Regions from separate parts of the Lysinibacillus sp. NPDC093692 genome, predicted to be linked through region 3. Evidence: riboswitches for the same ligand, from Rfam matches in the RefSeq annotation. Region 3 holds a riboswitch; each other region holds the start of a gene.

What was found. A riboswitch is a leader RNA that binds a small molecule or an ion and turns the genes downstream of it on or off. The one in region 3 is predicted to bind lysine.
Positions count from the first base shown of each region.
Region 1: linked by a shared signal. The riboswitch ahead of ACQKN4_RS03635 (cysteine hydrolase family protein) and the one ahead of ACQKN4_RS15115 (transporter substrate-binding domain-containing protein) in region 3 are both predicted to bind lysine.
Region 2: linked by a shared signal. The riboswitch ahead of ACQKN4_RS18750 (amino acid permease) and the one ahead of ACQKN4_RS15115 (transporter substrate-binding domain-containing protein) in region 3 are both predicted to bind lysine.
Region 4: linked by a shared signal. The riboswitch ahead of ACQKN4_RS07185 (aspartate kinase) and the one ahead of ACQKN4_RS15115 (transporter substrate-binding domain-containing protein) in region 3 are both predicted to bind lysine.

Region 1 covers NZ_JBNNUW010000002.1:175,840-183,746, reverse strand. Annotated here, with positions in the region: gene ACQKN4_RS03660 (MerR family transcriptional regulator) at 1-645, opposite strand, end outside; gene ACQKN4_RS03655 (DUF4870 domain-containing protein) at 660-998, opposite strand; partial or broken gene ACQKN4_RS03650 (GNAT family N-acetyltransferase) at 1,270-1,697, opposite strand; gene ACQKN4_RS03645 (GNAT family N-acetyltransferase) at 1,847-2,323, shown strand; gene ACQKN4_RS03640 (APC family permease) at 2,684-4,027, opposite strand; gene ACQKN4_RS03635 (cysteine hydrolase family protein) at 4,041-4,757, opposite strand; lysine riboswitch at 4,911-5,095, opposite strand; gene ACQKN4_RS03630 (hypothetical protein) at 5,852-6,169, opposite strand; gene ACQKN4_RS03625 (hypothetical protein) at 6,645-6,800, shown strand; gene ACQKN4_RS03620 (hypothetical protein) at 7,026-7,289, opposite strand.
Region 2 covers NZ_JBNNUW010000020.1:1,855-9,761, reverse strand. Annotated here, with positions in the region: gene ACQKN4_RS18770 (ABC transporter ATP-binding protein) at 1-588, opposite strand, end outside; gene ACQKN4_RS18765 (sensor histidine kinase) at 726-1,661, opposite strand; gene ACQKN4_RS18760 (response regulator transcription factor) at 1,667-2,359, opposite strand; gene ACQKN4_RS18755 (serine hydrolase domain-containing protein) at 2,420-3,346, opposite strand; gene ACQKN4_RS18750 (amino acid permease) at 3,714-5,174, opposite strand; lysine riboswitch at 5,258-5,434, opposite strand; gene ACQKN4_RS18745 (CynX/NimT family MFS transporter) at 5,607-6,815, shown strand; gene ACQKN4_RS18740 (nitric oxide synthase oxygenase) at 6,894-7,907, opposite strand, start outside.
Region 3 covers NZ_JBNNUW010000013.1:86,022-93,928, forward strand. Annotated here, with positions in the region: gene ACQKN4_RS15100 (hypothetical protein) at 251-478, opposite strand; gene ACQKN4_RS15105 (amino acid ABC transporter ATP-binding protein) at 701-1,432, opposite strand; gene ACQKN4_RS15110 (amino acid ABC transporter permease) at 1,445-2,170, opposite strand; gene ACQKN4_RS15115 (transporter substrate-binding domain-containing protein) at 2,360-3,226, opposite strand; lysine riboswitch at 3,342-3,528, opposite strand; gene odhB (2-oxoglutarate dehydrogenase complex dihydrolipoyllysine-residue succinyltransferase) at 4,066-5,295, opposite strand; gene ACQKN4_RS15125 (2-oxoglutarate dehydrogenase E1 component) at 5,390-7,907, opposite strand, start outside.
Region 4 covers NZ_JBNNUW010000005.1:18,366-26,272, forward strand. Annotated here, with positions in the region: gene ACQKN4_RS07175 (YslB family protein) at 179-613, shown strand; gene ACQKN4_RS07180 (methyl-accepting chemotaxis protein) at 664-1,923, opposite strand; gene ACQKN4_RS07185 (aspartate kinase) at 2,309-3,541, opposite strand; lysine riboswitch at 3,756-3,934, opposite strand; gene uvrC (excinuclease ABC subunit UvrC) at 4,558-6,354, opposite strand; gene trxA (thioredoxin) at 6,508-6,819, opposite strand; gene ACQKN4_RS07200 (amino acid permease) at 6,953-7,907, opposite strand, start outside.

The DNA.
Region 1 (7,907 bases), on a different contig from region 3:
TTCTTCAACTAAATCTAAATTCCCTTTCAAGGTTTCATTCATAAGCTGTATAAGTGTTCTAACAGTTTCTTGAGCTTCTTTTGAAGAAGGTATAGCGTCTGTAAACGTTAAATGTTTAATTTCTGATAAAATTTTAGTCCATTTTCTATCTAAATCGATTTCCTCAGATTTATTTATACTAAATAATTCATCAGTTATATCTTTTGAAAAGTGTTCTTTAAACCATGTTTCGGTGTTTTCAGCAAACATTAATTTTTGTAGCATAGCACAAAATATCTCGATATTGATAATTTCTTCATCTTTCACTGTTTCAATAAGATGGTTTAAATCGGATAATATATTTATGATTTCAAGTTTTTTAGCTTCAAATAACTGTTTTTGATTGTTTAAAGATTTTAAGATAATTTCACCTTTAATCTTGTTTTTTTGCAGCATATCTTTAATTTCCTTTAGCGATAAGCCTAGAAACTGTAATGACTTAATGTTTTGTAAAGTAGATAGGTCCTCTGTAGAATATAGTCTATGTCCACCTTCTGTATAATCACTTGGTTTCAGTAGGTCTATACTGTCATAATAGCGTAGTGTTCTAATACTAACACCTGACTTTTTCACAAGCTCACCTATCGTAAATATACCTTTCCCCACAAATTATTCTCTCCTTAATGATTGACTTTAAAGTAACGTATAACGGGATAAGAAAACTTTTTTCCATATAAAGTATAAATTGCAGCAACTAAAATTAGTATTGTTTCAAGAATAATAAGTGCAAAAGAAATCATTGAAACTGCGCTCCATTTTTTAGAAATAAATGTTAATAATAAAAAAACCGGGAAGAAAGTAAAATGAAGGTTCATCCCTTCTTTTGCATGGTCAGCAAAATATTTATTATTATTCCTCGATACTAAGTATACCAATATTGGTAAAATAAAGGTTAATATTAGTGAGAGCAGATGCATTAAACTTGCCAATCCTCTATTTAATAAACGCTCTTTTTTCATTGTGCAGATTCCTCCAATAGCTTATTTGATTGTTACCTTTTGAATTGAGTAACTAAATTCATCATAAAAGGTGACGCTACTAGAGATTCAAGGACAATTTCATTAAATAATTCATATGTAATAAATAGCTGTTGTTATTTTTAGTTTTTCGTATTGTATGATATAATTCATTTACTGACTAACCTAAGCAAGACAATATTAAGCTGTAGCGGTGCCGTACGCTACAGCTTTTTTTGTAATGAATATAGACTTACTAAAAACATTTTCCTCATCAAGGATTATTACTTTCCAAGTACTCCTCGGCTAGTTGCGGATTTTTGTAAATGGCCATACCAGTTTTCAACTTTTTAAAGCCAACCTTTTCGTAAAAAGGTTCATTTCCTGTTGTTGCAATTAACTGAATACAAGAAACATCCTCTAATTGCTGAATAATGTCCTCTAAAAGAGTTCTGGCAATCCCTCTTTCCTGATAATCTTTATGTACTACAACATCATAAATAGCAGCATTAAAGACACCGTCTGAAAGAGCTCTCGCAAACCCTATAATTTGATGATCTTTTACTGCGAAAACTTGATGTGTACTTGCATTAAAAACTTTCCTTATTATGTTTTCGTCATGTTCCTCCATCCTACCGATTGATAAACTTCTTTTAACATTATTAGCTCGTTTTTCTCTACTTTATATGTAAGTAAAACCATTGTTCATTCCCCCAATTTGTTTGTCATTCCCTTAAATATATATGTGTATTGCTTCCTATATTTCACCATCAAATTAAAGCGTTTATAAACCAAGTCTCTTGACGAACATTCGTTCTGGTATTAGAATAATAAAAAAAGGAGGCAATTTTATGCAAAAAACGAACACCCTCGAATTAGTACATTTCTCTGAAGAGTATGTGGATAGTTTGAATGACTTTGACCTTACGGAAGAACAAAGTCAATTTACTGCCCTTCCAAAAGAGATTTCTATAGAAATGGTTGGTCAATATCCGATTGTTATTTTGAGTGACCATGTTCCTGTAGGATTTTTTGTCCTGCACGCAACTGATAGAGTGAAAGAGTACTCTACTAATCCAAAAGCTATGCTGCTTACTGCATTATCTATTGACCATAAACAGCAAGGAAATGGGTATGCAAAAAAAGGGATGCTTGCACTGCCTGAATTTATTAAAAGAAAATTTAAAGATTGTAATGAAGTCGTTTTAGTCGTTAATCATAAAAATACTCCGGCTCAAAATTTGTATTTAAAAGCTGGCTTTGTCGATAACGGTGAAAGAAGAATGGGACGTATTGGCGAGCAGTTTGTTATGAACCTATACCTTTAATAGATTTTCAAAAATCACTCTTCAAGACATGGGTGATTTTTTTGTTCTCCCCTTACAACATACGGCCTTGTTGATCGTCTATCTGAATGCTGTGGAGTACCTAACAAAAGCTCAGAGAGATAATGCAGCAAACTGGCTTATGAATTGTGGAGTTGCTCCTCTAAACACAGCTCATCGAGGAAGGATGTGGGGGATTGTTAAGGGTATACCCGTAAGTAAAGATATTTTATACTGCGAGTATTTTACTTTCGTATAAGATATTCCTGTATAAAAATAAATCAGGTACCTAACATCGATAAAAATTACCAATACTAGATAACTGACTTATCTTAGAAATTTACTCTAAGCTCTTTCGGTATTTTATAAATCCGTAAATGTTGGTGGTTTCTTTTTGAAGCCTTTCGTCGTAATGAAAGCATAGATAAAACCGATTGCAAGCCAGATAAAGCCTACCTTCAATGTCATCGGTGATAAATTAATAAATAAGTAGAAACAAATACCAAATCCTAGCCCTGGAATTAATAAGTATCGAATTATTTTCATTTCTTTTTTACGGAAGAAGTAATACACGATCACTGACAAATTGACAAACATAAATCCTGTCAGACCTCCAAAGTTCATTAATTCTGCTATAAAATTTGCTGATAAAAACAGCGCTCCTAAAACACTAATCACACACATCAATAAAATATTGTATACCGGTGTTTGATATTTTGGATGTAAATGTGTGAAAAACTTTTTCGAAAGTACCTCATCACGCCCCATACTAAACATTAAACGAGATGCACTTGCTTGTCCTGTTAAACCAGCTGTCACTGTTGATACAATAATCGCAACCGTATAAAGAGTTGCAAGAACTGCACCACCTGCTTTTTCCGCTACATCAAATAAAGCCGTATCAGCTGAACTAAAGTTTGTAACATCAGGCCATACAAGCTGAGCTACATATGCTTGCACAATAAAAATAAGTCCTCCGATTAAACAAGCTAAAATAGCTGCCTTCCAAATATCCTCTTTTGGATTGACTGCCTCTTCTGAAAGTGTTGTAATCGAATCGAACCCTAAAAACGAGAAGCAGGCCATTGTTGCACCAGAAATAATTGCAGACATAACGAATTTTTCATCGTTGAAAAACGGTGCAACAGTAAAGAGCGACGTATCACTTTCCGCACCGACAATTGTCTTTACACAAAAAATCACAAAAATAACGACTACAATTCCCATAAACATAACGAGGGTTTGATTTGTTTTTGCTGCGATGCCAATACCTAGAATATTGACAGTAGTTATAATACCTGCAATTAATAACACCCATACCCAATACGGAACAGATGGTATTAATGCATTCGCATATGAAGCACCTACCATGAATACAATGAGTGGCACTAAGACATAATCCATAAACATTGCCCAACCTGCAAAAAAACCTAAATGCGGATTGATAGCACGTTGGGTATATGTATAAGTCGACCCTCCATTTGGAAAAACAGCAGCCATTCGACCGTAACTATATGCAGAAAACATCATTGCAACCATCGCAATCAAGTAGGCTAATGGCAACATTCCACTTGTAGACTCTGCTGCAAAGCCATAAATATAAGCTGGCGCAATCGGTGTCATAAAAGCAATACCATAAATGACTAAATCTTTTAATGTTAAAACACGCTTTAACTGTGGTGTATGATCATTTGGTGTTTGACTCATAGTCCATTTCCTCTCACAGATTCATTGGTTCGCGTTTTGATAGTTCTTCCGTTACTAAATCAATTACTTCATCTGTACTCATCACTTGGCAATAAATTTGATTCATAATCATAATTTCAGCATCATGAAGCTGTTGCGTTGCAGCTGCACATGCATCTTCCACTAAAATAACTTCAAATCCTGCGTCAGCTAAACTTCGAACTGTTGAAGCAACACATTGATCTGTTACAACACCTGTACAAACTACTGTTTCAATGCCCATATTACGCAGTAAAAATTCATAATTCGTACCACTTAATACGCTATCTGTCGTTTTATTTACAACAATTTCGTCATCAAGAGGCTTTAATTCATCCACCATCTCCGCTCCTGGGTCACCGATTGGCAATAAAATATTGTTCCACCCTGTCCGGCGTTGTACAGGAGAACGATCTCGTCCATCTTTATGATGGCAAGCAATGCGACCAAATGTTACTTCTAATTTATTAGTACGGAAAAAATCTAAAAGCTTTTTATTGTTCGGGATCGTTAAATTGTCGATACGATCAAAAAAGTATTCCCACTGATCAAACATGCCCTTTTCTCTTGCAACCTGCGCGTCTAATCCGTCTCGGCTAATAAACTGATGTTGCATGTCTACTATTAGTAATGCTGTTTTATAAGGGTTCACGTTTATTTTTTGACCGTCAGTCGGTAAAAATTCATAATATAATGTTGATGTATTATCCATAAAATCCCCTCCAAAATACCTCTGATTCCAAAATGTATAGACAAATAAAATATAGACTCTTTGTGTAAAAGAATCTGTCTAACACAAAAATGACCTACTCATTTCTAGAAACTTAAAATGAATCGACCATTTAAAATTCCCACTGTTTGTCTAAACAGAGATAGCACAACTTCATAAACACGTATGTTTACGAAGACAGTCCTGCAACTATTCGCTACAGCCCCAGTATATGATGGCGAGAACTCATCACATACTTCGGCGACACTTCCTTCTATCTAACTTCTTCATCTTCTCGGACTCCATTAGGTACTGTTAACTGCCGCGCCTCTACCTAACTATCAGAAAAGTGTGAATTATTTGATTATTTTAAATAATTATATTATTGCGTTTTTTATATGTCAACTTTAAAATCTACTATATTTTATAAGATTTATCGCGCACAACCACAAAAAAATGACAATCAAAACAGTTTAAATAATAACTATTTACAATAAATACCACAATACATCAACAATTGTATAAGCATTTAATTATTCACCTCTTGATTTTTCATTACCTATAAACCGTTCCCTTATTAACGCTCACGATTCACAATATAATTCATAAATTACCCCAGCGATAATTTTGATTATTTTGCCGAGTTTGCACGGCATCCACCCCTTTAGGAATATTTTGGGCTACCATATTTAGCATTACCCAAATCATAGTGGATTCCGACTAACGCCGTAAACAATTGTTCGAAGAGGGAGGTTTACCCCCCACGCAATTTTTTTAAAAAATTTTTGTCCTATAGAAAAAAATCATCTAACACATAGTAAAAAACTTCTCAGAAAAACAAGCTTCTAATTAAGTAGTCTATTAATACACAAAAATGCCCTACTTATATTACCAGCTATAAGTAAGGCACCTCTAAAATTATATTCCGTTTTATTGAGCATATACATTTACTTCTACGCTACTAAAAATATCATGATATAAAACAGTAATAAAAGGTCGCAGCAGCAGCACAACCACCTTCGCTAATAGGCAATCCCTTTTTGATAAGCAACTCTATTAAGTTGAAGAATTATTTTCCATTATGTATCTAAGTTTGATTAACTCAAGTCTTTCTTTTTTCTTCTTTTCTTCTTTTCTTCTTTTCTTCTTTTTGATTCTTTTACATAATTAATATAGTTTCCTGTTCCTTCTATTGCTGAAACTGCAATGATGGCCCATTCTAGTGGATTAACATCTCTTAGCGATTCCTTTCCATAGAATAGTGTAACGCTAGCAATAAACCCATAGAGAATTGCTTTAGAAAAATACTCCCAAATAGGAGAATAATTTTCTATATTAATTTTTCCGTATATTTTGTCTATTAAGATTACCATTCCTAAAATTAAAACTACGGTCATAATCATTTCCGTCTTCATAGTCCACCTCCATAAAAATTTTAACACATGCTTCATTATATAATCTCTTCGAAAATATCTTCAATCCTTTGCACAACAAAAGAATCCATTACTGGAAATTAGTTCTTTTATCATTTCTTTGGTAGATCTTAAGGCCGTCCCACTTTACAAGATAAAACTCAACCCGCTCGATCGATGGATAAGGAACATCAACTTCCATTTTCTTCTTACGAGTATATACACGATTAGTAGTCTTTTTCTGCTTGAGCAGATGGATCTGCAGTTCCATCAGAATCTAAGAATTAAACTTTCTAAGATGAGACAAGTAACCACTAACAAGTGATTTAACATTACCGGCTGCGTTCTCAGAAAGTGGAGGTGAAAATGTTACTATATCCATACCTTTTGTTTCATCACAAATATTTCACTAATTAATTGTAAGTTATGCGGATAAAAAATCATCTTTCTCTCACACTAATGGTGGAGGTGAGATGACATGGGTAATAATAAACATAAAAATAATAAAACTCAAGACAACAAAAAACAGCAGAATCAAAATCAAAATGCTAACAGAGAACGTAAAAATGAAAACAGAGAAGAGTTCGCTGAAGAAGTAGATTTCAGTAATATTCAAAATGAAAATAAACGTTAATAGTGATAAACAAAATCCCAATATTCACCTTAGAAATAGGTGTGTATTGGGGCTTTTCTTATTGTGTAAACATCACCTAGATCCATCTCTTTCGATTTCTTAAAGTACAAAAAAAACGGAAATAATTCCGGGCTGATTACCACTTACTTTTTTCCTTCATGACACACTGTTTCGCTTTCGCATTCGATCTTAAGAATAACCTAAGACAATGGTAGTTTTAACTTTTTATTTTGATAAGAATTCAGATACCACTAAAGCCGTAATACAATAAATATCTATTGGTATCAATAAGAGCAATCCTATTATCCAGTTTAATTTTATATATACATTAGGTGGTATTATTTTCGATGCTATTTTTGTATTTCCTACGAGTTCATTATTTTCCCGTACTCCTTCGGAAATATTCTCAACCTTTAGTTCTACTTTAGTTAAATTAGGATTATGAAAATCAACCTCTAAAAATGCGTATTGAGGATTTGAAATCGACAATTTTACACTCCTTTGTTTCATCCTAATTCCTTAATAAATTAATTAAAAGCTTAAACTGCATGTGGCTATTATATTCACAAGGTAGTAACAATATTCACTATTAATTTACAAAGTTTTGCAACGAGACCAATCAATTGTCGATTATTGACGTAAAATTTTAAAGAGTCCCTATGTATCTGTTAGGATAACTTCATGTCGTGATCCTCACCTATGATGAATTCAGATGGTAGTATTGTAAAAGCATTCTCCTTATCACCATCTGATTCTGTTATACCTGTCGAAATTAATTTAAATAAAGCAGAATCATTAAAGGTTAAAGTAAGCGGAAATATACATGATCGTAATATTGTTACATTATTAAATCCTATATTTATTGCGAATTTTTAATCTTTTTAAACATTTACATACTTATTTTTAAAAAGAGAAATCTCATGAGGTTATTTAATTACTTATAGGAAGTAAAACAATCTCAACTGTATCGATCACGGTGCCAAATTCGTTGCTAGAGACCGGGAATCACTATATGCACTTGATTAAATGTATATTAACAGAGCTTACAGGTGAAGAGTTGCTTATTAACTTTGTTAATCAAAATAACAGGACTGATTTCAATTTACC
Region 2 (7,907 bases), on a different contig from region 3:
AATTTCACCCAAAATGTGGCTAGAAATCATAATAGTAATGCCATACTCTTTACAAAGCATCTTGAATAACTCTCGAAGCTCTTTAATGCCGACTGGATCTAGCCCATTAATCGGTTCATCTAAAATAAGTAGTTCCGGCTTCGTAATAATTGCACGAGCAATACCCAAGCGTTGTTTCATTCCAAGGGAAAAGTCTTTTACACGTTTATTTTCCGTGTTTGTTAGTTTTACTAAATCTAGAACATGCGCAATTTCTTTCTTGTCATAATAGCCCATATATTCGCAATGTAATTCTAAAGTTTCCTTTGCCGTTAAATCTTCATAAAAAATTGGGTATTCAATAATCGTCCCCATCCTTTTCAGCACTTCGTATGAGCGGTCATTTAATTTCTCACCAAAGATTTCAATATCTCCACTCGTTGGCTTCGTAAGGTTTGTTAGCATTTTCATGACTGTCGTTTTACCGGCACCATTAGGACCTAAAAAACCGTAGATCTCTCCTTTTTTCACATGCATAGTAACAGCAGAAACGACTTCTTTCCCCTCAAACACTTTCGTGAGCTGGTTTGTCTTCACAATATATGTCATGTAAATCTCTCCCTTACATTTAACTATCCTTATTATAAAAAATGAAACTCTCTAATTTATTAATGGATTCTTACAAATTTCTTAAGCGCAGAAGAAAAGCTTGTAAAGCATTTTAAATGCTCTACAAGCACGGCTGTTCAATACATCATTCGTTTTAGTGAAATCGTAAAAATGGTCTTCTCATATGGAATACTGGAAAGCTGGATGGAGCCATCCATTAATTCTACAAGACGTTTTGTAATCGTTAAGCCAAGTCCACTCCCTTGGAAGGATTTATTTCTAGAATCCTCAAGCGTATACATTCTTTCAAAAACATTATCAATATGATATTCGTCAATCCCTTTACCACGATCCCATACATCAATACAAATATTCGTATCATCAGTTCTTACTGTGAGTCCAATGATGTTTCCTGCCGCCCCATAGGCAATCGCATTTGACAATAAATTATTCAAAACTCTATCTAATGCTTCCTCATTACCAAGTGCATATACAGATATCTCAGGTATTGTTATATCAATCTCTAATCCCAATGACATGACCATATCGTAAAATGATAAAATGTTTTTCCGGCAAATTTCACTTACGTTAATTTTCGTCATTGGGTAATCTGTATCTCCAGCCTCCAATTTTGCCAAATCAAAAAATGTATGGATTATTTTTAATACGTCCAATGTTTTCGAATGAACGCCTGTGAGCAAGCGCTGCCGCTCCTCGTCACTAAGGGATGGCTGTAGCTGCAGCATTTCCGTATAACCGAGCACAACTGTTAAAGGTGTTTTAAGATCATGTGAAATATTGGCCAACATTTTTTTCATGGAACCTTCCATTTTTCGATGTGTTACTTGCACTTTTTGTTTGTGGTCTAACAATGCATTCATCGCGATTAGTAGCTGCTGTAATTCTTGATTAGCTGTCGATACTAAAATCTTTTCGTTCGATTGTTCATCAATGATTGTTTGCAGCTTTTGATGCATGTATTGAATCTCAGCATCTTGTTGTTTCTTTGCCTTCATCTGAAAAATAATAATTCCTACGAGTGAAACAATAATTAGCAATAGACATATAATCATGATGTTTACCCTTCAAATTTGTAGCCGATCCCCCAAAGCGTTTTAATATACTTAGGGTTGGACGGATCGTCTTCAATTTTTTCTCGTAATCTTCTTATATGTACATTAATAATATTTTCATCTCCATAGTAAGAATCATTCCAAATCAATTGATAAATTTGCTGCTTCGTATAAACTCGATTACGATTTGTCACAAATAACGTTAAAATAGCAAATTCCTTTGACGTGAGCTTTACATTTTGTCCATTCTTCTCAACCGAAAAATTAACAAGATCTATCGATAAGTTGTCTATCTCTACTATATCTGCCTTATCCTCTACTTGACTGGAGTATTTTGTAGCTCTTCTAATTGCGGCTTTGACACGTGCAGAAAATTCTAGCATCGAAAACGGCTTAGCGATATAATCATCTGCCCCTAATCCTAATCCTAATGCTTTATCAACATCACTATCCTTCGCTGACATGATGATAATTGGAAGTGATGCTTGCTCTCGTATAATCTTTAAAACTTCTAATCCATTAAGCTTCGGTATCATAATATCCAAGATTACTAAATCAAAGGGATTGTTTAAACAATTTTGTAATGCTTCTTCTCCATTTACTGCAGAGGTGACAAGGAATCCCTCCATCGTTAAATAGCTTTCTACCATTTCACGAATGGCTTCATCATCTTCTACTAGTAAAATGTGCTTTTGCATTTCCATGCACCTCTATTCTAAAATGTAAAATTTCATTTTAACGGCTCCTCATCATAACGATTATCTTAAGATGTGATCCTTTATTAATTGAAGCGGTAATAAACTAGTTTCATACAAATCACCTGTGATAGTAATAACTAGTTCTTCCTTTGGCCAAATAAAAATATATTGCCCCCCAAAGCCTAATGCAAAGAAATATTGATTATCTTCCGAAAAAGCTTTAGTTTCATTCTGTTTATTTACCCACCAATGCATCCCGTAATAACCGATTTTTTCATAAGTCATCAAATTCGGCTTTATCGAATGGTTAATCCAATCCTCTGAAACTATCCTTTTCTCGTTATATACGCCTTTCTTTAAAACTAAGAGCCCTACTTTCATCATATCTTCTGCCTTTAATAAAAGACCATCTGCCCCTTTACTAATTTTCTTCTTATCCTCGTACCACTGATATTCTTGAATACCTAATGGTTGAAATAAATAACGATTGGCAAATTCTTTTGTTTTCATATTCGTAACTTGCTGCAATATAGCAGATAGTATATGGGAGCAACCCGAGTTATAATTCATATGCGCACCCACTGGATGTACCATTGGACGATTCACTATAAATTTTACTATATCAGAATGAAATACCATAGGAGCAAAACAATTCCATTCTCCGAATTCCGGGAAATCTAACCCTTCCGTCATTGTTAAAAGGTGATATATTGTCATATCCAACTTACGTTTGTCATCTTGCCGTTCGAATAGTTCAGGAAAAAAAGAATGGATAGGTATATGAACAGATTCCAAATATTTATGATCTATTGCAATGCCAAATAAAATTGAAAGAATACTCTTTGTACAAGAATTAATTTTATGAAGTTTCTGTTGTTGTTTGTTGTTTTTATAGTATCGAAATATCGTTTTACCGTGACTATTAATCAAAAAAGTATTAATCTTTTCTTTTTTTAATCTGTTTTGTAAAAATGGATAGTCTATCATCTTCCCCCTCCTTTGATTATTTGTCCTCACCTATTAAGATTTACGTGCAGTTATTTCTATTGAATGAAGATAGATGGTATACGTTTCAATAAATTCCATAACCAAAATTTAGTGGTTATTCATTTCTAAAACAGTTTACCATATTAAGGTTGGGTACCAAAAATGGATGGACGGTCTGAAAAACTATAAAAACGTATCAGTGTTCACTATTATGGGGATGCAGTTTTTGAGGCTTAAAGGATTTTACTTTTCACTGACAGTTTTTTCTCTGACAAGATTATATGTTTGAGCTTGCAAATTCATTTTTCAACTAAAAAAACTGCCCTGCAAGCCATTTTCTACGGCTCACAGGACAGTTTATTATTTATTAATCTACTTTTAAATCACATTGCTCAAGCGGAAGCATTTTTGTTTTATGCTTAATTTTATAGCCAAGCCATAACAGTAAGAACAGTGGAATACCGATATACGAGACAAGGACTCCGTACCAATCTACTGAACCACCCATAAAGGCATTGTAGTTTTGTCCAATAACAACAATCATACAAACCGTAAAGGCAAATAGCGGACCGAATGGGAATAATTTTGCTTTATACGGCAACAATTTCGGATCTAATCCCTGTACATCGAACGCTCGACGGAAACGGTAATGGCTAAATGCAATTCCTAGCCAAGCAATGAAGCCAGACATCCCAGAGGCATTTAGAAGCCACATGTAGACCACACCATCACCAAAGAATGAAGCTAAAAATGCTAGGGAGCCGACAGCTAAAGTCGCCAGTAATGCGTAAATCGGAATTCCTCGACGGCTTAGTTTAGCGAAAAATTTAGGTGCATGTCCATCTACCGCTAATTGCCAAAGCATACGAGAAGATGCGTACAGCCCTGAATTCCCTGCTGACAGCATTGCCGTTAGAATGATAGCATTCATCAATGATGCAGCAAAGGCAATTCCTAAACGATCGAACACCAGTGTAAATGGTGAAACAGCGATATCTTCAGATAGCAAACGTGCATCTGTAAACGGAATCAACAGACCAATTGCACCGATCGCTAAAATATAGAATAAAAGAATTCGCCAGAAAACGGACTTAACAGCTTTCGGAATATTTTTACCAGGATCATCTGTTTCACCTGCTGTTATTCCAAGTAATTCTGTTCCTTGGAACGAGAATCCCGCAGCTAAGAAAATACCAAATGTAGCAAGGAAACCACCGTGGAATGGTCCATCACTAATAAAGAAATTCGTAAAGCCTACCGGAGCGTTTCCTCCTAAAATACCAAATATCATTAAGAAACTGATGATAATAAAAATGATTACAGTTACAACCTTTATCATGGCAAACCAATATTCACTTTCACCATAGCTTTTTACCGATAATAGATTGAACGATAATACAACAGCAATAAATAAAACAGTCCAAAGTGCTGATGAGCTATCTGGGAACCAATATTTCATAATCAATGATACAGCAGAAATTTCTGCCGCAATTGTAATTGCCCAGTTGTACCAATAGTTCCAACCAAGTGCAAAGCCTAGAGCTGGATCCACAAATTTTGTAGCATACGTACTAAATGAGCCCGATGATGGCATATAGGCTGCCATTTCACCTAAGCTCGTCATTAAAAAGTAAACCATGATACCGATTAATGCATAAGCAAGAAGTGCACCGCCAGGACCTGCTTGTGCAATGGCACCACCACTAGCTAAAAACAATCCTGTACCGATTGTACCGCCTAATGAAATCATTGTAATGTGACGGCTTTTTAATTCTTTTTTCAACTTTGGCGCTTTATGGCCGAGCTGATTGACTTTAATTTCACTCACAATTTAACTTCCTTCCTTTTAAGAGGCGAAAAAAATGCCATCACATGAACGGCAGTGATGGCTAAGTAAATCCTCTGTTCTTTCAAAATGATAGCTCAACACGTTGTCCAAACGTGACAGTTCTGTTCCTTTCGGAGACAGCCCCAGCATGAGGTTTTCAAGTCCCCTCACACTTCGGCAGTATTTCCTTTCAACTAATATCTTAAATGCTTGTCATTTCCATTAGCATACTCTTAAATACCGCGACCTCTACCTCAATATAAACATGAGGCATATTATTAAATTTATGATGAATATTATTCTAACATATGACATATGGCATTTCAATAACTCAAGTAACATTCTATATTTTGTGAATTTTCAACTATTTTTATTATTGTGATAAAGTGGTATAGTGGTTCAATCATAATTGTTCTAACAGGGGGGATTTATTTGACTACTCATGAACATACCGATACTTATCCTAGCAGGAAAATTAACTGGAAAGGTACAACATTATTACTAGTGATCGGCGTAATTTGTATTGCCTCGACATTACGGATGCCGCTAACAGTTGTTGGACCTATTATTTCCTTTATCCGAGAAGACCTCGGCATATCCTATGCATTAGCGGGCTTTCTAACAACAATCCCATTGCTAGCATTTGCAATTATCTCACCTTTCGTACCAATTGTCGCACGTAAAATCGGGCTAGAACTAACATTATTTTTATCGACTATTCTTTTGGCATTAGGGATTGTACTGCGCTCCCTCGGTACAACTAGTTTTCTCGTATTTGGCACTGCGCTAATTGGTATAGCCATTTCATTCGGTAACGTACTTATTCCAGGATTACTTAAATTGAAGTTTCCTTATCACGTAGGTTTACTTATGGCCTTTTTCACAATGTCGATGAATTTGACAGCTGGGCTCGGCGCTGGCATTAGCTATCCTGTTGCCCATTCATCAATTGGCTGGCAAGGTGCACTGGCAGTCGCACTTGTTCTCGTGGTGTTAACCATTTTAATTTGGATTCCACAGTTGAAATTTAATAAGCCGGAGCCTAATGTTAAAACTACGAAAGAACGTACACCTTTATGGAAATCACCTGTAACTTGGGCAGTAGCGGGAGCTATGGGATTTCAGTCGTTATTATTCTATACAACCGCTGCTTGGATTCCTGAAATATATATAGCACAAGGATTAGCTGCAGATCGTGCAGGATGGATGTTTTCCATCATGCAATTTTCACAAGTACCAATGGCCTTAGCTGTGCCTATTATCGCTAGTAAAATGACATCTCAGCGACCTCTCGTATTCATGTTTACGGCATTTTACTTAATTGGTTTTATCGGACTAGTAATGGAATGGACAAACCTCGCTATACTTTGGATGGTACTACTAGGCTTAGCCGGAGGAGCTTCATTCTCATTAGCGATGATGTTCTTTACATTACGTACCCGTACCGCTTTTGAGGCAGCTGATTTATCAGGTTTTGCACAATCATTGGGGTATTTATTAGCTGCAATCGGTCCAATCTTATTCGGTTATTTACATGATATATTCGGTGGCTGGGATATTACTGGTTGGTTATTTGTTGTCGTAGCATTCATACTCTTCTTATGTTCATTTAGAGCTTCTAAAAATGAATATGTAAATTAAAAAAGGTAGCGCATGATCTTATTTCAGCGGGTGTTTGGACACCCGCTGAAATAAGTTAACGTGAGCTGCCTTTCTCTATTAATAAGGTGGTTTCTGATAAAAATAGTTCGGTGTATTGTAAACATTAACATAAGGCTTGTGATAAATATGAGTTGTAGCTGGCGAAAGAGGTGGAATCAACCATGTCCAATTGCCTGTAACCTCACGATTTGCTGCTGCTTCTGCTTCCTCAAACAATTTAAATTGTTGTGCAGCTGTATGATGATCTACAATGCTCACCCCATCTTCTTTAAAAGAATGTAGAACGGCCATATTCAGCTCAACTAATGCTCGGTCACGCCATAGAGATGCCTGTTTAGCTGTATCAAGGTTAAAAATTTCTGCTATAGCGGGTAGCATATTATAGCGCTCATGATCTGCTAAATTACGTGCCCCGATTTCTGTACCCATATACCAACCATTGAATGGAGCTGTCTCAAAGTCGATACCTGCCATTTGGAAGCGCATGCTCGAAATAATCGGCACTGCATACCATTTCAATCCTAGCTTTTCTACTTGAGAAGATTCTGGATGGCGAATCGGTACCTCTAGCACATATTCGTCAGGGATTATAAACACTTGTGGCTCTCTATCATCCACCTGTACGACAAGCGGTAGCACATCAAATGCTGTTCTCTCACCTTGCCAGCCAAGTGATTCACATACTTTCGTAAACGCAACGGAATGCGGATCACCAACGATTCCATATTCCGTTTCATAGCCTGCATAGCGGATTAGCTGATGATTCCATATACGAACTCGTCCTGGTGCAAAAATCGTTATTGTCGGACGAATTTTCCCATCATTTGTTGCGTATTGAATATGTTTAAGCAAAGCGTTGAAGATATCCTCTTCATGTGAAAGATCACGGGCATCAACAACATGTAGCGATTGCCAAAACAATCGACCAATACACTTATTACTATTACGCCACGCCACTCGTGCACCAAAGATTAGTTCTTCCGTTGTCGGTATATATTCTCCAGCTGTTTTAATATATTGTAATTTATTTTCTAGCCATATTTTTGACTCGTTTTGCTCTACTTGATAAAG
Region 3 (7,907 bases):
TGTACATTACTAAATTCAATTTTAGTAGTGTACGTTTTTATTTTTATTATACGGACTGCAGTGAACAAGCTCATCAGTCGCCCTTGCCACTTTACTTCGATATTCTGTTTGGAGACTTGAAAGTTTAAGTTACAATGTTAGCATCACTGAACTTTTGCTTCCTAAAACCATTTCGTGGTTTTCGTTTCAATAAAGTGCATAATAATTATAAAAAAGGCATTATCCTTTTCGAAAAAGAGTCCCCTTCAGCTTAAGAACAGCACATTACAGCCTTATCCATCTCTTTTTCATTTACTAAGACACTACCATTTTCATCAATAATGAAATCAACCCCGGCTTTAGAAAGCCTTTTTATCGCTGAATCAATAGTTTCTTGACTTTGTGTTGATGAATCAACCCATACGTTATAGCTTTTTTCTTGCGAACATCCAAGTAATAGAACACTAATTACGGTAAATAGAATACATAATTTTTTCAAAGTCCTACCCCCTTAACTGCCTAAAATTGAGGCTATCAGTAGAAGAAAGTTCCTAGAGTTGACTGTACCGTTAAATTGGAGTGGCCCAGATTATATCTTAATCACAAATAAAAGCTGAACTAATTTAGTTCAGCTTAATTGTTACACATTATATATTGACTATTAATAAAATTCGTTTGGACTCACTTTTTTAGTTATTCATTACCAAACGTGTAAACTTTTTTATCTTAATGTCCGTTTTAAAAACGCTTTTGTCCGTTCATGCTGAGGGTTTACTAAAACCTGAGTTGGAGGGCCATCCTCTACAATAACACCTTTATCCATAAAGACTACACGATCGGCTACTTCTTTAGCAAATTCCATTTCATGTGTAACGATTAACATCGTATTTCCAGAATCCGCTAACTGACGCATTACCTTTAATACTTCTCCAACCATTTCTGGATCGAGAGCTGACGTCGGTTCATCAAACAGCATTACATCTGGGCTCATTGACAATGCTCGTGCAATCGCTACACGCTGTTTTTGACCGCCAGATAGTTGCCGAGGCTTCGCATTGACGTATTGATCCATACCAACAATTTGTAAATATTTTAGTGCCACTTCATCCGCTTCTGCCTTCGAACGCTTTAATACTTTCATTTGACCAACTGTGCAATTTTTTAGCACATTATGATTATTGAATAAGTTAAATTGCTGGAATACCATGCCTAAATGTGTTCGGTACTCTTGGATATTATGTTTATCGTCTAAAATGTTTTCATCTTTATAAAAAATTTGACCGCCACTTGGTGTTTCCAGTAAATTAATGCAGCGTAGTAGTGTTGATTTACCAGATCCAGAAGAACCGATTAAGCAGACAACCTCACCCTTTTCTACTTGAAAATTTACATCCTTCAACACTTGGTTACGACCAAATGATTTACTTAAATGCTCTATTTTAATAACTGTCATTTGCTCATCCCCCTATACTGCTTCTTTCTGTTGTTTTTTGTAGGCATCTGGTCCATCCAGTCGCTTTTCAATATACAGTAAAATTCTTGATGCTGTGAATGTCATGACGAAATATAGGATACATGCTATAAAGAAGGATTCGAAATAGCGGAAGTTATTACCCGCAATCGACTTTGTTTGGAAAAATAATTCTGTAACCCCAATAACGTTTAAAACTGCTGTATCTTTAATGTTCATAATTAATTGGTTACCTGTTGCCGGCAATATATTTCGGGCAACTTGTGGTAATACAACATGTAGCATGATTTGAACATGATTCATGCCAATAGCCGATGCAGCCTCGTACTGCCCTTGATCAATGGAAACAATTCCACCTCGTACGATTTCTGCCATATAAGCACCTGTATTTAGTGAAACAACTAAAATACCTGCCGTAATAAAGTGCATATCAATGCCAAATGCTATATCTAATCCGTAAAATACAACCATTGCTTGTACAATCATTGGTGTACCACGGAAGAATTCGACATAGCATGTTAGTAAAAAATTAATGAGCTTTAAGCTATAGAAATTTACACCTTTTTTGCGAACCTTTATGGTATGCATAATTCCGATGAAAAATCCGATAAGTGCACCAATAATTGTACTACTAATTGAAATAAGTAATGTATAATAAGCACCTCGTAAAAACATTTGCCAGTTGTTCTCAACAATAGAAATAATCCAATCAAGACTCATGATGTACCTCCTAACAACGTCGTGTTGCTTTTTCGTTACTGTTGTCTCTTAGCTATCAACCACTTTCATTGGGCTTCTGTTTCTTTAATTTTATGAAACTATTAGCTAAGACATTATTATTTTTTTGTGATTGTTATTAAATGAGATGTTATGGAATGCACGGGCTAATAGTTAGCCCGTGCATTCTTGTTATTGTGCTGCTGGTTGGTGGTGGATTGCTTCTTCCATAATTTTTTGACGATCATCTTCTGAAATACCTTTTAAGATTTCATTGATTTTTTCAAGCTCAGCATCACCTTTACGTAAACCAACTGCAATAGATGTATTAGAAACATCTGTATCAAAGCCTTTTTCAAACTTTACATATGTGAATTTATCATTTGTAGCAGCAGCGGAAATACCTTCTGGACGTTCTGCTACATAGCCGTCAATTTTTCCAGCTTCTACTGCTACACGCATTGCTGGGAAGCTATCCATTGCTGTTTGTTTTTTTACACCTTTGATTTGATCAATAACAGTGTAGTTAGATGTATTTAATTGTGAAGTAATTTTTGCACCTGAGAAATCTTGAATAGATGTTGCATTTTCATATTTACTACCTTTTTTAACAACCATTACAAAATCAGATGTATAGTAATTGTCAGTGAAGTCGATTGTCTGCTTGCGCTCTGCAGTAGGTGACATACCTGCTATGATTGCATCTATTTTATTTGATTGTAGAGCTGGTACTAAGCCATCCCATTCCAATTTTACGATGACTAATTCTTTTCCTAAGCCTTCAGCTATTTTTTTCGCCATTTGTACATCATAACCGCCTGCATATTCTGCATTATCGGCAATTTTTACCGCGCCATTTGCATCACTTTGCTGCGTCCAGTTAAACGGAGCATAGCCCGCCTCCATCCCGATTCGGAATTGGCCGCTTTCTTCTTTCTTATCAGTACTTGCACTGCCATTACTAGACGATGTCGTCTCCTTCTTGTCACTAGCACCACAAGCTGCTAGCAAGATTGCTGTCATTACGGTCAACATTAATACTAACCATTTTCTTTTCATGTAACATTCCCCTTTTCTGTAAAAAAATAAGACAACTGTACCAAAAAAGACCTAAGTACTGAACTTAGGTCTTACTTTTTTAACAGTTGCCCAAATCCTCACTAAAATTCCATCATTCCGAGATAGCACAACCTAGTAAACCTGGAAAATAATTCACTAGGACAGTCCTGCACTTATTCACTGCAGACCCAGCATAAAAGTACGAGCTCCTTTTATACTTCGGCGATAGTTCCTTCTCCATTGCGTCTTCGCTTGCTTATACTCAACAATGAACTAATAAATACCGCGCCTCTACCTCACAATAGGATAAATGTGAGGTTTGTATATTTAATTGATATTAAGATACTACTATAAAAACAATATTTTCGTCAAGACAATTTTATTACTTTTCTGATTAATTACAATATTAGGGTTTTTTAGCCTTTTAAAGACATATATATACTTTTGCAAAGTCGAAAATGATTTATTCGAATGTTTTGTCGAGAAAGTCCGTAAAATCGCCCATGCTCCATTGTACGTACTCCAACCAACTTATATACGTGGATACGCTTGTAACACACGCGACAAAGAACTGATTTTTCAGAAATCAAGCAAATAATTAATATTTAAATTATTTTATAGTAATTCAAAAGAAATTGTTGAACTGTAAAGATAACACCATTTGCACTATACGCATTTTTACTGTGAAACTTTCACAAACGATCTCAGCTCTTCTTTCGGTCGCTTCGCTTGCTTTATCCGTCACTTTGGCTCTTTTATCCTTCCCTCCCACAAATGCTTCATAAAAAGCAAAAAAACCTTGCGAAACGATGTTCGCAAGGTTTTAAGAAACTCAGGAATTAAGAATTTAATAATAAATCTTCTGGGTTTTCAAGTAGTTCTTTAACAGTTTTAAGGAAGCCTACAGAATCTTTACCATCGATAATACGGTGGTCATAAGAAAGTGCTAAGTACATCATTGGGCGAATTTCTACTTCACCATTCACTTCAACTGGACGTTTTTTGATTGAGTGCATACCAAGGATACCAGCTTGTGTACCATTCATGATAGGTGTAGACATTAATGAACCGAATACACCACCATTTGTAATTGTGAATGAGCCACCTGAAAGATCTGCTAAACCTAATTTTTTGTCGCGTGCTTTTTTAGCTAGGTCTGCAATTGAATCTTCAATTTCAGCAAAGTTTTTGCGGTCAGCGTCACGTACTACTGGTACTACTAAACCTTCTTCTGTTGATACAGCTACACCGATATCAAAGAAGTTGTTTAAGTGAATTTCATCGCCAGAGATTTGTGCATTCACATATGGGTATTTTTTAAGTGCTGCAACTACAGCTTTTGTGAAGAATGACATGAAACCAAGTTTAGAGCCAGTTGACTCGAAGAATTGGTCTTTTTTACGAGAACGTAAAGCCATAACGTTTGTCATATCTACTTCGTTAAATGTTGTTAACATTGCTGTAGATTGTTTTACTTCAAGTAAGCGTTTTGCAATTGTTTGGCGACGACGGCTCATTTTTTCAATTGTCACACGTGATTCATCAACAGCTGCTACTGCTTTAGGTGCTGCTGGAGCTGCTTGTGGTGCTGCTACTGGAGCTGTACCATGAGCTGCAACGTCTTGTACACGTACACGGCCTTGTGGATCTACTGGAGATACAGCAGCAAGGTCAATACCTTTTTCACGAGCAAGTTTACGTGCTGCTGGAGACGCGATTACACGCTCACCAGAAGTTTCTACTACAACTGGAGCTGCTGCAACTGGAGCAGGTGCTGCTGGAGCTGGAGCTGCCTCAACTGGAGCTGCTGCAACTGGAGCAGGTGCTGCACCTTCGCCAGCTTCTACAACTGCGATTACTTGACCTACAAGTACAGTATCGCCTTCTTCAGCTAAAATTTGAGTTAAAACTCCTGCTTCTTCAGAGATGATTTCAGCGTTTACTTTATCTGTTTCAAGTTCAACGATGAATTCACCCTTTTCAACGCGATCGCCCACTTTTTTTACCCACTGTGCGATACTACCTTCTGTAATCGATTCTGCTAATTCAGGGACTTTAATTTCAGCCACTTTCATTTCCTCCTTTAATTAACGTGCATTGGTGCACATCAATGGGCTACTGCCTAAGCAAGTAGCCCGGCTCTCAAAAATATTTAATATATGATTATTTAACCTTTACAGGCTCAGCAACTGCTTCTTCTACAAGTGCGGCTTGAGCTGCTTTATGAGAATCTGCATCACCTTCAGAAGTTGAGCTCATTGCAGGACGGCCTACATAACGTAGCTTTTTACCTTCTGAAAGGTCGTGTAATGTTTCTAATGCATAATTCCAAGAACCTTGGTTTTTAGGCTCTTCTTGTACCCAAACAATTTCTTTTACATTAGGATACTTAGCAATAATACCAGCAACTTGCTCTTTTGGGAATGGGTAAAGTTGTTCTACACGAGTAATGTGTAGGTGATCGAAGCCTTCACCGTCTTTAATACGGTCTGCGATGTCGATCATGACTTTACCTGAACCTAAAACAATGCGCTCTACAGCTTCTGGTTTTGAACCTAGGCCTGGTTGTTCAATTACTTCTTGGAATGAACCATTTGCTAATTGATCAGCATTTGCTGCAGCTAATGGGTGACGAAGTAAGTACTTAGGTGATACAACCACAAGTGGACGAACGCCTTCAGTACCTAATAATGCTGCTTGACGACGTAATAAGTGGTAGTAGTTACCTGCGTTTGAACAGTTTGCTACGAACCAGTTATTTTCAGCTGACATTTGTAAGTAACGTTCCATACGGCTTGAAGAGTGTTCTGGACCTTGACCTTCATAACCATGTGGTAAAAGAATTACTAAACCAGATTTTTGACCCCATTTAGCACGTGCACCTGAAATATAGTTATCGAACATAACTTGTGCCATGTTAGCAAAGTCACCAAATTGAGCTTCCCATACTGATAATACATGGTCGTTTTCTATATTGTAACCATATTCAAAGCCTACTACCCCAGCTTCTGTAAGTGGAGAGTTGTGTACTGAAAATGATGCATTTGCACCTGAAATATGGTGAAGTGGCGTGAATAAATTACCATTGTTTTTGTCATGTAACACTAGGTGACGTTGAGAGAACGTACCACGTTGTGCATCTTGACCTGTAAATCGTACTGGTGTGCCATCTTGAATAATTGTTGCATAAGCTAAAGTTTCTGCATGACCCCAGTCGATTTTTGCAGAAGCAAATGCATCACGGCGTTTTTCTAAAATTTTGCCAAGCTTTTTCTGTGGTTCAAAGTTTTCTTCAAACACTAAAAGCTCTTCATTTATTTTTTCTAAACGTTCCGCACCAACTGCTGTATCAATTTGTGGGAATTCTACTTTTAATTCTTCTGGCATTTCTAAATGTTTATGTTCATCTTTATCTGCCATTTCTCTTACATGATCATAAGCTGCTTGCATTTCTGCATAAATAGCTTTATCTAAAGCTGCTACTTCATCAGCAGAAACTACACCTTCAGCTGCTAATTGAGCACCGTATAAAGAACGGACAGGTTCATGTTTAGAAACTAATTTATACGTTTCAGGGTTTGTTACAGTTGGGTCATCCGTTTCATTATGACCATGACGACGGTAACCAAGAAGGTCAACGATAATATCTTTACCGAATTTTTGACGGTAGCTAGCTGCGAAACGACCAACTAAAACTACAGATTCAGGGCTATCTGCATTTACATGCACAACTGGTACTTCATAACCTTTTGCAGGGTCAGAAGAATATACAGATGAGCGAGAGTCTTGTAGTTCAGTTGTAAATCCAATCATGTTGTTAGCAATGATGTGGATTGTACCACCAGTAGTGAACCCTTCAGTTTTTGCAAAGTTTAATACTTCTGTTACGATCCCTTGACCTGGGAACGCAGCATCACCATGCACAAGAATTCCTAATCCTTTTGTGCGGTTATGAATAGCTTGCCCTGGTTTAGAAGTGTCATCTTGTGCAGCACGTGCAGTACCTAAAACAACAGGATTTCCTACTTCTAAGTGAGAAGGGTTGTAAGCAAGTTTAACATTCATACCAGATTCGCGGTTGTAAGAAGCACCCATGTGGTATTTTACATCACCAGTCCAGCCTTTAGTAATTTCAAGGCGACCATCTTCTGGCATAAATAATTCATTAGAAACATGTGCGAAATCAGAGAACATCATGTCATATGGTTTATTTAAAATGTGTGTTAACACATTTAAACGACCACGGTGGGCCATACCAATACGTACATTTTTAACGCTATTTGTTTCAGCTGTTTTCAAAATTTCATCGAATAGGACGATTTGAGTATCTAAACCTTCACCAGAGAAACGCTTTTGACCTACAAAAGTTTTATGAATAAACTTCTCGAAGTTTTCAACACGAGTTAAACGGTCTAATAAAGCTTTTTTCTCATCAGAAGCTAATGCTTGTTTAAATGAAGCTGTTTCAATTTGTGCTTGAATCCAATCACGTTCTTCAGTTGCTACTACGTGATTATATTCAAATGCTACTTTATCTGTATAAACAGATTTTAAGTAATCGATTGCATCCTTACCATTTTTCACGTTTGCTGGCACATCTTTGAAGAAGACAGCTGCAGGAATTTCAGCTAAATCTGCAGCGCTTAAGTTGAACGCGCTTTCTTCAATTTGAGCTGTTTGT
Region 4 (7,907 bases), on a different contig from region 3:
AATATTATGACATGTTTATTGTACTCTCAAGAGCTACGAGCGTCAAGGCAACTAAGAGTTTTTCGTATTCCTTATTAAAGTAATAATCTAGTACATGATGCATCGTTTTTTCTCGAAAAATCTATCTTTACTTTATCAGTGTCGAATTATAAGAAAATTCTAAGAAAGAAGGATTTAAATGTTAAACACTTCATCACCTACAATCTCAGCTTTTGGCTATGAGATAATTCGCGATTATATTTTATCTTCCATTCTTGGTAAACATGAAGGTGATGTTCTTTACTGGGCAGGAAAAGACCTAGCACGGAAGTTCCCATGTAAAAGTCAAGATGAACTTATCGCATTTTTCGCAGATGCCTGCTGGGGTAATTTAGAGCTTGTCAAGGAATCGAAGGATGGACGTACATTCCAGTTGACAAATGATCCAGAACTGTTACAAATCGGTCTTCGTAGCTTTAGACTCGAGGCAGGATTTATAGCTGAACAAATCCAGCAAGCAAAAGGTTACTTAACCGAATGCTATGATGAAAAACGTGAAAAGCAACAGAACGTTACATTTACAGTTAAATGGGACGTCAAGGAACGAATCATGAACACCGTTCCTTCAGAATAAAACGAAAAGGATTGTCATTCCAAATTTATGGATGACAATCCTTTTAATATTTATAACAGGGCATGTCTTTCTTTTAAAAGTACATCTATTAACGAAATAAACGCTTCTAAAATATTTAGTGAGTATTGAATCATTTCCTCTAAGTTTTTGATTGACAGTTCATTCACTAATTTTTGTGCAGCTATATGTACTAATTCATGAGGTTGTTCTATATGAAGATATTCTGGTAAATTCCGATATTCTTCAAAATGGCCATAATACCATTCCCCAAACTTACATTCATGATGCGTTTTTATAATTTCTTTATGGCCAGCCTTTTGTATAGCATTTCTTAAAAAGCTTGCATGATCCATTAACCTTGCTGCCAATTGGCTAACTACCGTTTGCTCTTTGGGCTTACGGATTGTAGGGGCGATAACTTTTAGCATTTCAGATACTTGATTTTGTATTATATCCGAGAAATCACTAGTATGAGATAATTCCGTCGTTGTTTCTGCTAAACGTCCTACAGCTATTACATTTCCTTCTGATGCGACTGTTATTTGATCAATGCCATGTGCTGTTTCTTCAATATTTTTACTTGTTACAGTCAAATTAGTAATATTGTTCTTCATGATACTTAAAAAGTCCGTTAAATAATGTTCGACTTCTTTGATATTTGTTATTGTATTATGTAATTTCTTATCAATGACTGATCGAATCTTCGTCATTTCTTGCAATGAACCTTTCGAGCTGTTAGCTAACTTCCCTACCTCCATCGCAACAACATTAAATCCTTTTCCATGCTCACCAGCACGTGCAGCTTCTATAGAGGCATTTAAGGATAGTAGTTGTGTTTGATCAGCAATCCCAGTTACACCTTTTCCGATTTCATCCATTTTAGTTATTTCATTATACAACTGCTCTGTTGAATGAGCTCCTTTAGACAGCAACTCCTGAACCAGTTCACCTTTTGTAATGGACGATTCCATTTCCTCTACAAGGAGTATTGAATGTTGTTTGATTTCTTGAATGTTTGCATTAACATTTTGCTCAACTGCAAGTATCTCTTCTGTATTTGACGACATTTCTTCACTCATTGCTGAAATATCCCCTACACTTGCTGAGACATTTTGAACCTTTAAAGCCGTTTGAAAATTTATTAACTTCATATGTGCAAGTACAAAGTCTAAAATCGCATTTTTCACATCAATACTGTCCTGCTCAAGTTCTAATTCCAGAATTCGCTTTTTTAATATTTGTATTTCTAAATCGTTGTGTTGCTCAACGCTTTCATCCACTGGCTTTTGAAACAAACCGAATAACACCATATTAACTCCCACCTTCCCCTTGGAAAAACATGTCACATTTTATTATATAATAATAAAATTAGATAAAGTATGAAATTAATGTAAACAAAAAAAGATGTGCCATTTAATGACACATCCTATTCAATATTATATGTAAAGCGCTTGTTCTAAAATCAATTATGCCTCGGAATAATTGCGTCCGGAATCGGTTTTGAGCTTAGGCCAGCAGATGTTTTTTGTGCGGAAGCGCAGTGCTAACGTAGCGTCAGCAACACGAGGGCCGACACGATGTCGGTCATTTCGGTAATGCCACAGGACGTGGCGTTCTTAGACTGAGTTCCTTTATTTCAGCAAATGTTTGGATACCCTCTAAAAAGTGACTTAAAGGAGATTTCTGTACCTGTCGCTACGCTTTCGGAGACATTTGCTGAAAGAGGTTAAATTCGTCATGTAATGCATTTGCTGCACGAATCATTTCGTCCTGAGGAACAACGACAGACACTTTTATTTCAGAAGTACTTACCATTTTTACAGGGATATCTTCACGGCGTAAACGATCAAACATACGGGCAGCCACCCCCGGATTAGATGCCATTCCTGAACCAATAATAGAAACTTTCGCTAAACCGATTTCAAAATCAGCAAAACTAAACCCTAGTGATACTTTACTATCTTCTAGGACACGTAATGCATCAGCGAACTCCTCTTTTAAAATAGTAAATGATACAGTCAGCTTTAAGCCATCAATTATTGCTTGTACGATTATATCAACGTTTATGCGATTTTCTGCAAGTATTGTGAATATATCTGCTAACGAAGCTTTAGAATAAGCATCATACCCTACCGTGAGGCGAATAACGTCTGACTCATAGGCAACACCACGGACAATTAAATTTTTCTCCATTTCAACTTCCTCCTTCAATAAAGTACCTTCTGTATCTTTTTCGCTTGACCGAATGGTAACTGGGATTTGAAACTTCTTTGCTATTTCTACAGCCCGTGGGTGTAAAATTTGTGATCCTAAGTTTGATAGCTCTAGCATTTCATCATAGGAAATTTCTTTTAACTTTTGTGCCCCAGCAACCTGACTTGGATCAGCTGTATAAACTCCATCCACATTCGTATAAATATCTACGCGCTCCGCCTCTAAAGCTGCAGCAATAGCTAAAGCCGTCGTCTCCGCACCACCTTTACCAAGCGTCGTAATATTCCGTGAATTATTGATTCCCTGTCCCCCTGCAACGACGACGATTTTTCCCTGAGTAAAATACTCTTCTATTCGACTAGCTTCTAGCCCATCAATTCGTGCATTACCATACACCTCATCGGTTTGAATACCTGCCTGCCAGCCTGTTAATGACACTGCATCATAACCTTCTTCCTGCAAAGCAATTGCCACTAATGCACATAATAGTTGTGAGCTTGTTGACAATAGTACGTCTAGTTCACGTTTAGACGCATTGTCTGATAGATTACAAGCCATCTTTGCTAATTCTTTAGACGTCCCTCTCATTCCTGTAGTGACAACGACAATATCAAAACCACTTTCCTTTTGTGCAATCACCTTTTTTGCAACATCTTGAATGTGTTCAGATGATGCTAATGCAGCACCACCAAATTTCATCACAATTCTCTCCATCTTCATTCTCCTTCGTATTTAATCATTTCGCTGATTATAAAGTAGCTATAATTTTGCAGCTTTTCACAAAAAACATCGCAAAAGCAAATAACACCCTTCAACTCTTAGGTAAGAGTAACAGCCTTGAAAAAATGTTGTTTCGAGGAATCTAAAAAGGCAGCTCTCACATAACGTGAAAGCTGCCTATAACATGTACAATAAAAGTAACTTGCGCATGTGTGATAGCTCTCCGAAACGTTTAGAATCGACAGTCTTACATCTCTTAAATGTAAAACCAGCACAACATCGGAAACAACGATGCTCCACTTCGGCAAGTTCCCCTTTCATACATTTTCACTGGACTTGTTCGTCCTCGTATGTACTACTCTTGAACCTTGCACCTCTATCATCACTAAAAAGTGATTGTATTTAATTGAATCTTAGCGAAGAAATTTCCAATTTAATAAGTAGAAACTACTTGAAAACTAAGATGCTGTGTATGACATTGCTATATTGAATAGCTATGTTATATACAAACCTTAGCATACGTCTAATCCTTTGACAATGTCTCTTGTATAAAATCAATTTCGCCTTGGCGTAATTGTAGCTACGACTTTGCTTCCGCTACAGATAAACAATGCGTCTGAAATCGGCTTTGTGCTTAGGCCTGCAGATGTTTTTTGTGCGAAAGCGTAGCGACAGCAACATGTTTTTGTCTGTGCGAAAGCGTAGCGACAGCAACATGTTTTTGTCTGTGCGAAAGCGTAGCGACAGCAACAACACGAGGGCCGACAGGTTGTCGGTCATTTCGGTAATGCCACAGGACGTGGCGTTTTTACCGATGAAGGTCAGTTAACCGTTATCGCACGGATGCGATGGTTTTAGGCTAACATCCCCTGTGAACTCTTTTCCGATTCCGTGAGATCCACCGGAGGCTCTATTTTCATTCAGCAAATGTCTTTGGTACCGAAAGCGTAGTGACAGGTACAGGCGTTTGGACACCCACCGAAAAGGAATTCCATCTACATTCATCTCACTTACCCTTCGGATGTAGTGTTTTCTTCTGAATGAAAATAAGTGTGGATATTACTAGCTAGACTTGCTGGCATCCCCGCTTCCTGTAATGCTTGCACACTTGCCTCACGAATTTTTTTGACAGAGCCAAAATGCTTAAGTAATTGCTGTTTTCGCTTTGGACCAACTCCCTCTATTTGATCGAGGACAGATTGTATAGCATGCTTCTCGTGCTGCTGTCGTAAGAAAGTAATAGCAAAGCGGTGTACTTCGTCTTGAATTCGTTGCAGTAAATAGAAGCCATCACTTGTGCGCTTTAATGCAATTACTTCAGGTGGATCACCAAATAGAAGCTGAGACGTATTATGCTTGTCATCTTTTGCTAATCCGGCAATTGGAATGACAAGGTCGAGCTCATCCTCTAATACTTCCCGCGCGACTTCCATTTGCCCCTTCCCGCCATCAATTAGTACTAAATCTGGTAAAGGTAGACCTTCCTTTAATACTCGTGTATAGCGACGACGGATCACTTCCTGCATTGCCCCGTAATCATCGTGCTTAGCAGCTGTACGTGTTTTGTATTTTCGATACTCCTTCTTTGCAGGTTTACCATCGATAAATACAACCATTGCAGATACAGCATCTGTTCCATGCATATGACTATTATCGAAAGATTCGATCCGTAAAGGCACAGAAATGCCCATAGCTTCACCGAGCGCCTCACATGCTCCTATTGTTCGTTCTTCCTGACGTTCAATAAGCTGGAACTTCGCTGCAACAGCAATTTCAGCATTTTTAATCGCTAAATCAACAAGCTCTTTTTTTTGCCCACGTTTTGGTGTTAGTACCTTCACTTCTAATAATTCCGTTAAAATATCCGCATCAATAGATTGTGGGATAAAAATTTCTTTAGGCTTGATATGCTCTAGCTTGTCATAAAAGCGCCCAACGAACGTTAAAAATTCCTCTTCTGCCTCTTGATAAATCGGAAATATCGAGACATCTCGCTCAATGAGCTTTCCTTGACGGACAAAGAAAACTTGCACACACATCCAGCCCTTCTCGACTGCATAACCAAATACATCGCGGTTAGTTGTATCACTTGATACAATTTTTTGCTTTTGCATGACTGTATCAATATGTGCAATTTGATCGCGAAATTCCTTTGCACGTTCAAACTCTAAATTTTCTGCGGCCGCTAGCATCTTTACCTCTAGCTCTTTTTTTACTTCTTCAACCCCACCATTTAAAAATTTTGTCATATCTTCAATCATATCGTTGTAAGTGTCAACATCAATCTCTTTCACACAAGGAGCTAGACATTGCCCCATGTGATAATATAAACAAACCTTTGAAGGAAGTTGTACACATTTTCGAAGAGGATATAAACGATCTAGCAGCTTTTTCGTCTCACTTGCTGCATACGCATTTGGATAGGGACCAAAATACTTTGCCTTATCCTTTTTCACTTTTCGTGTTGTAATAAGTCGTGGATGTTTTTCATTTGTAATTTTTAAATACGGATACGTTTTATCATCCGTCAACATAACATTGTATTTCGGGTCATGTAGTTTTATAAGATTAAGTTCTAAAATTAATGCCTCGATATTGGAGGATGTCACAATGTACTCAAAATCTTCTATTTCGCTTACAAGTCTCTGTGTTTTCCCTTCATGCGTACCAGTAAAATACGAGCGTACTCGATTTTTCAGCACTTTTGCTTTCCCGACATAAATAATAGTACCTTGTCGATCTTTCATCAAATAGCAGCCAGGCTGATCTGGTAAAATTTCAAGCTTTCGTTTAATTAAATCATTCATCGCCTACCTGCCCCCCTTTTTGTTAAAACTAGCTTTCGTTCCTTTTTATAGAGCTTTGCACACCACATTGCCTATCCATAGCTCTCCCTTTATTATATAACGAAAAAAAGCCAAGCACATCTATTGATGGCTCGACTCTTTTTTTCTAATAGATTAAGCGTGTTTTGCGATAAATGCTTCTAACGCTTCTTTTGGTTGGAAACCAACAGTTTTGTCTACTAATTCACCGTCTTTGAAAAGTAATAAAGATGGGATAGACATAATTTGGTATTGCGCTGCAGTACCTTGGTTGTTATCTACATCTACTTTTACAATTTTAGCCGCACTACCTGCAGCATCCATTTCTTCAAGAACTGGTCCAATCATTTTACAAGGTCCGCACCAAGCAGCCCAAAAGTCTACTAGTACTAACCCTTCTTTAATATCATCTTGGAAAGTTGCATCTGTTGCATGTACAATTGCCATTTGAAATCCTCCTTAAACTTACTATGTTTGTAGTATAGCATGGATAAATTCTCTTGAGCGAACAATCTGCCTAGTATGCTTAATTTATGAAAATTTAGGTCGAATAAGACATTAAGTTCATTTTTAGTGTAGCCTAATTTTCTTGAAAACGACCTTTAAAGACATAGGTTAACGTAATAAAGAGATAAATAGCTAAAGTAATACCTGTTATGATAATAGATGTTGTAAAAATAATACCAATTAGAATCGCACTTAACGCAATAATAGCTATCCAAGTTGTGTAAGGGAACAATTTTACTGCATAGGTACTTGTTTTTTCTGGCTGTTTTTTACGCGATTTCAGATGTGCAATCGCAATAATTAGCCAAATAAATAACACGGTATATCCAAGTGAACCCATTAGGAAATCAAAAGTTCTGCTTCCCGCAAATAAAGAAAATATTACAGCTACATATAAAGCGAAGGTACACATTAATATGGCATATACCGGAACTTTTCTTTTTGATAAATATGCAAAGATTTTAGGAACACGCCCGTCTACAGCTTGTGTATACAGAACTCGCGATGAACCATAAAGCCCCGAGTTCATTGACGAAATAATTGCGAGTATAACTACAGCGTTCATAATATGGTCAGCACCAGGAATCCCAACCATTTTAAAGACCATCACAAACGGACTTTCCGGCACCCCATTTACTTCATTCCAAGGAATCAAGCTAACGATAATAAAGAAAGGAACTAAATAAAAAGTTACAATACGTACTAATGTACTGCGAACAGCTTTTGGCACTACTTTTTCAGGATTTTTCGTTTCAGCTAGTGTAATACCAATAATTTCAGTACCACCATAAGAGTAAATAACTACAAGCATTGCAGAAATCAATCCCATTGATCCGTTCGGGAAGAAACCACCATGTTCCGTTAAATTAGAAAAGCCAACAGCTGTATGATTACCAAAAGTAACAAGCAATAAAATTAATCCCGCTATAATGAACACCACAATAACGGTAATTTTAATTAACGCCAGCCAATATTCAGTTTCAGCAAAGACTTTCACTGATAACAAGTTTACGGCTGTAACTAACACC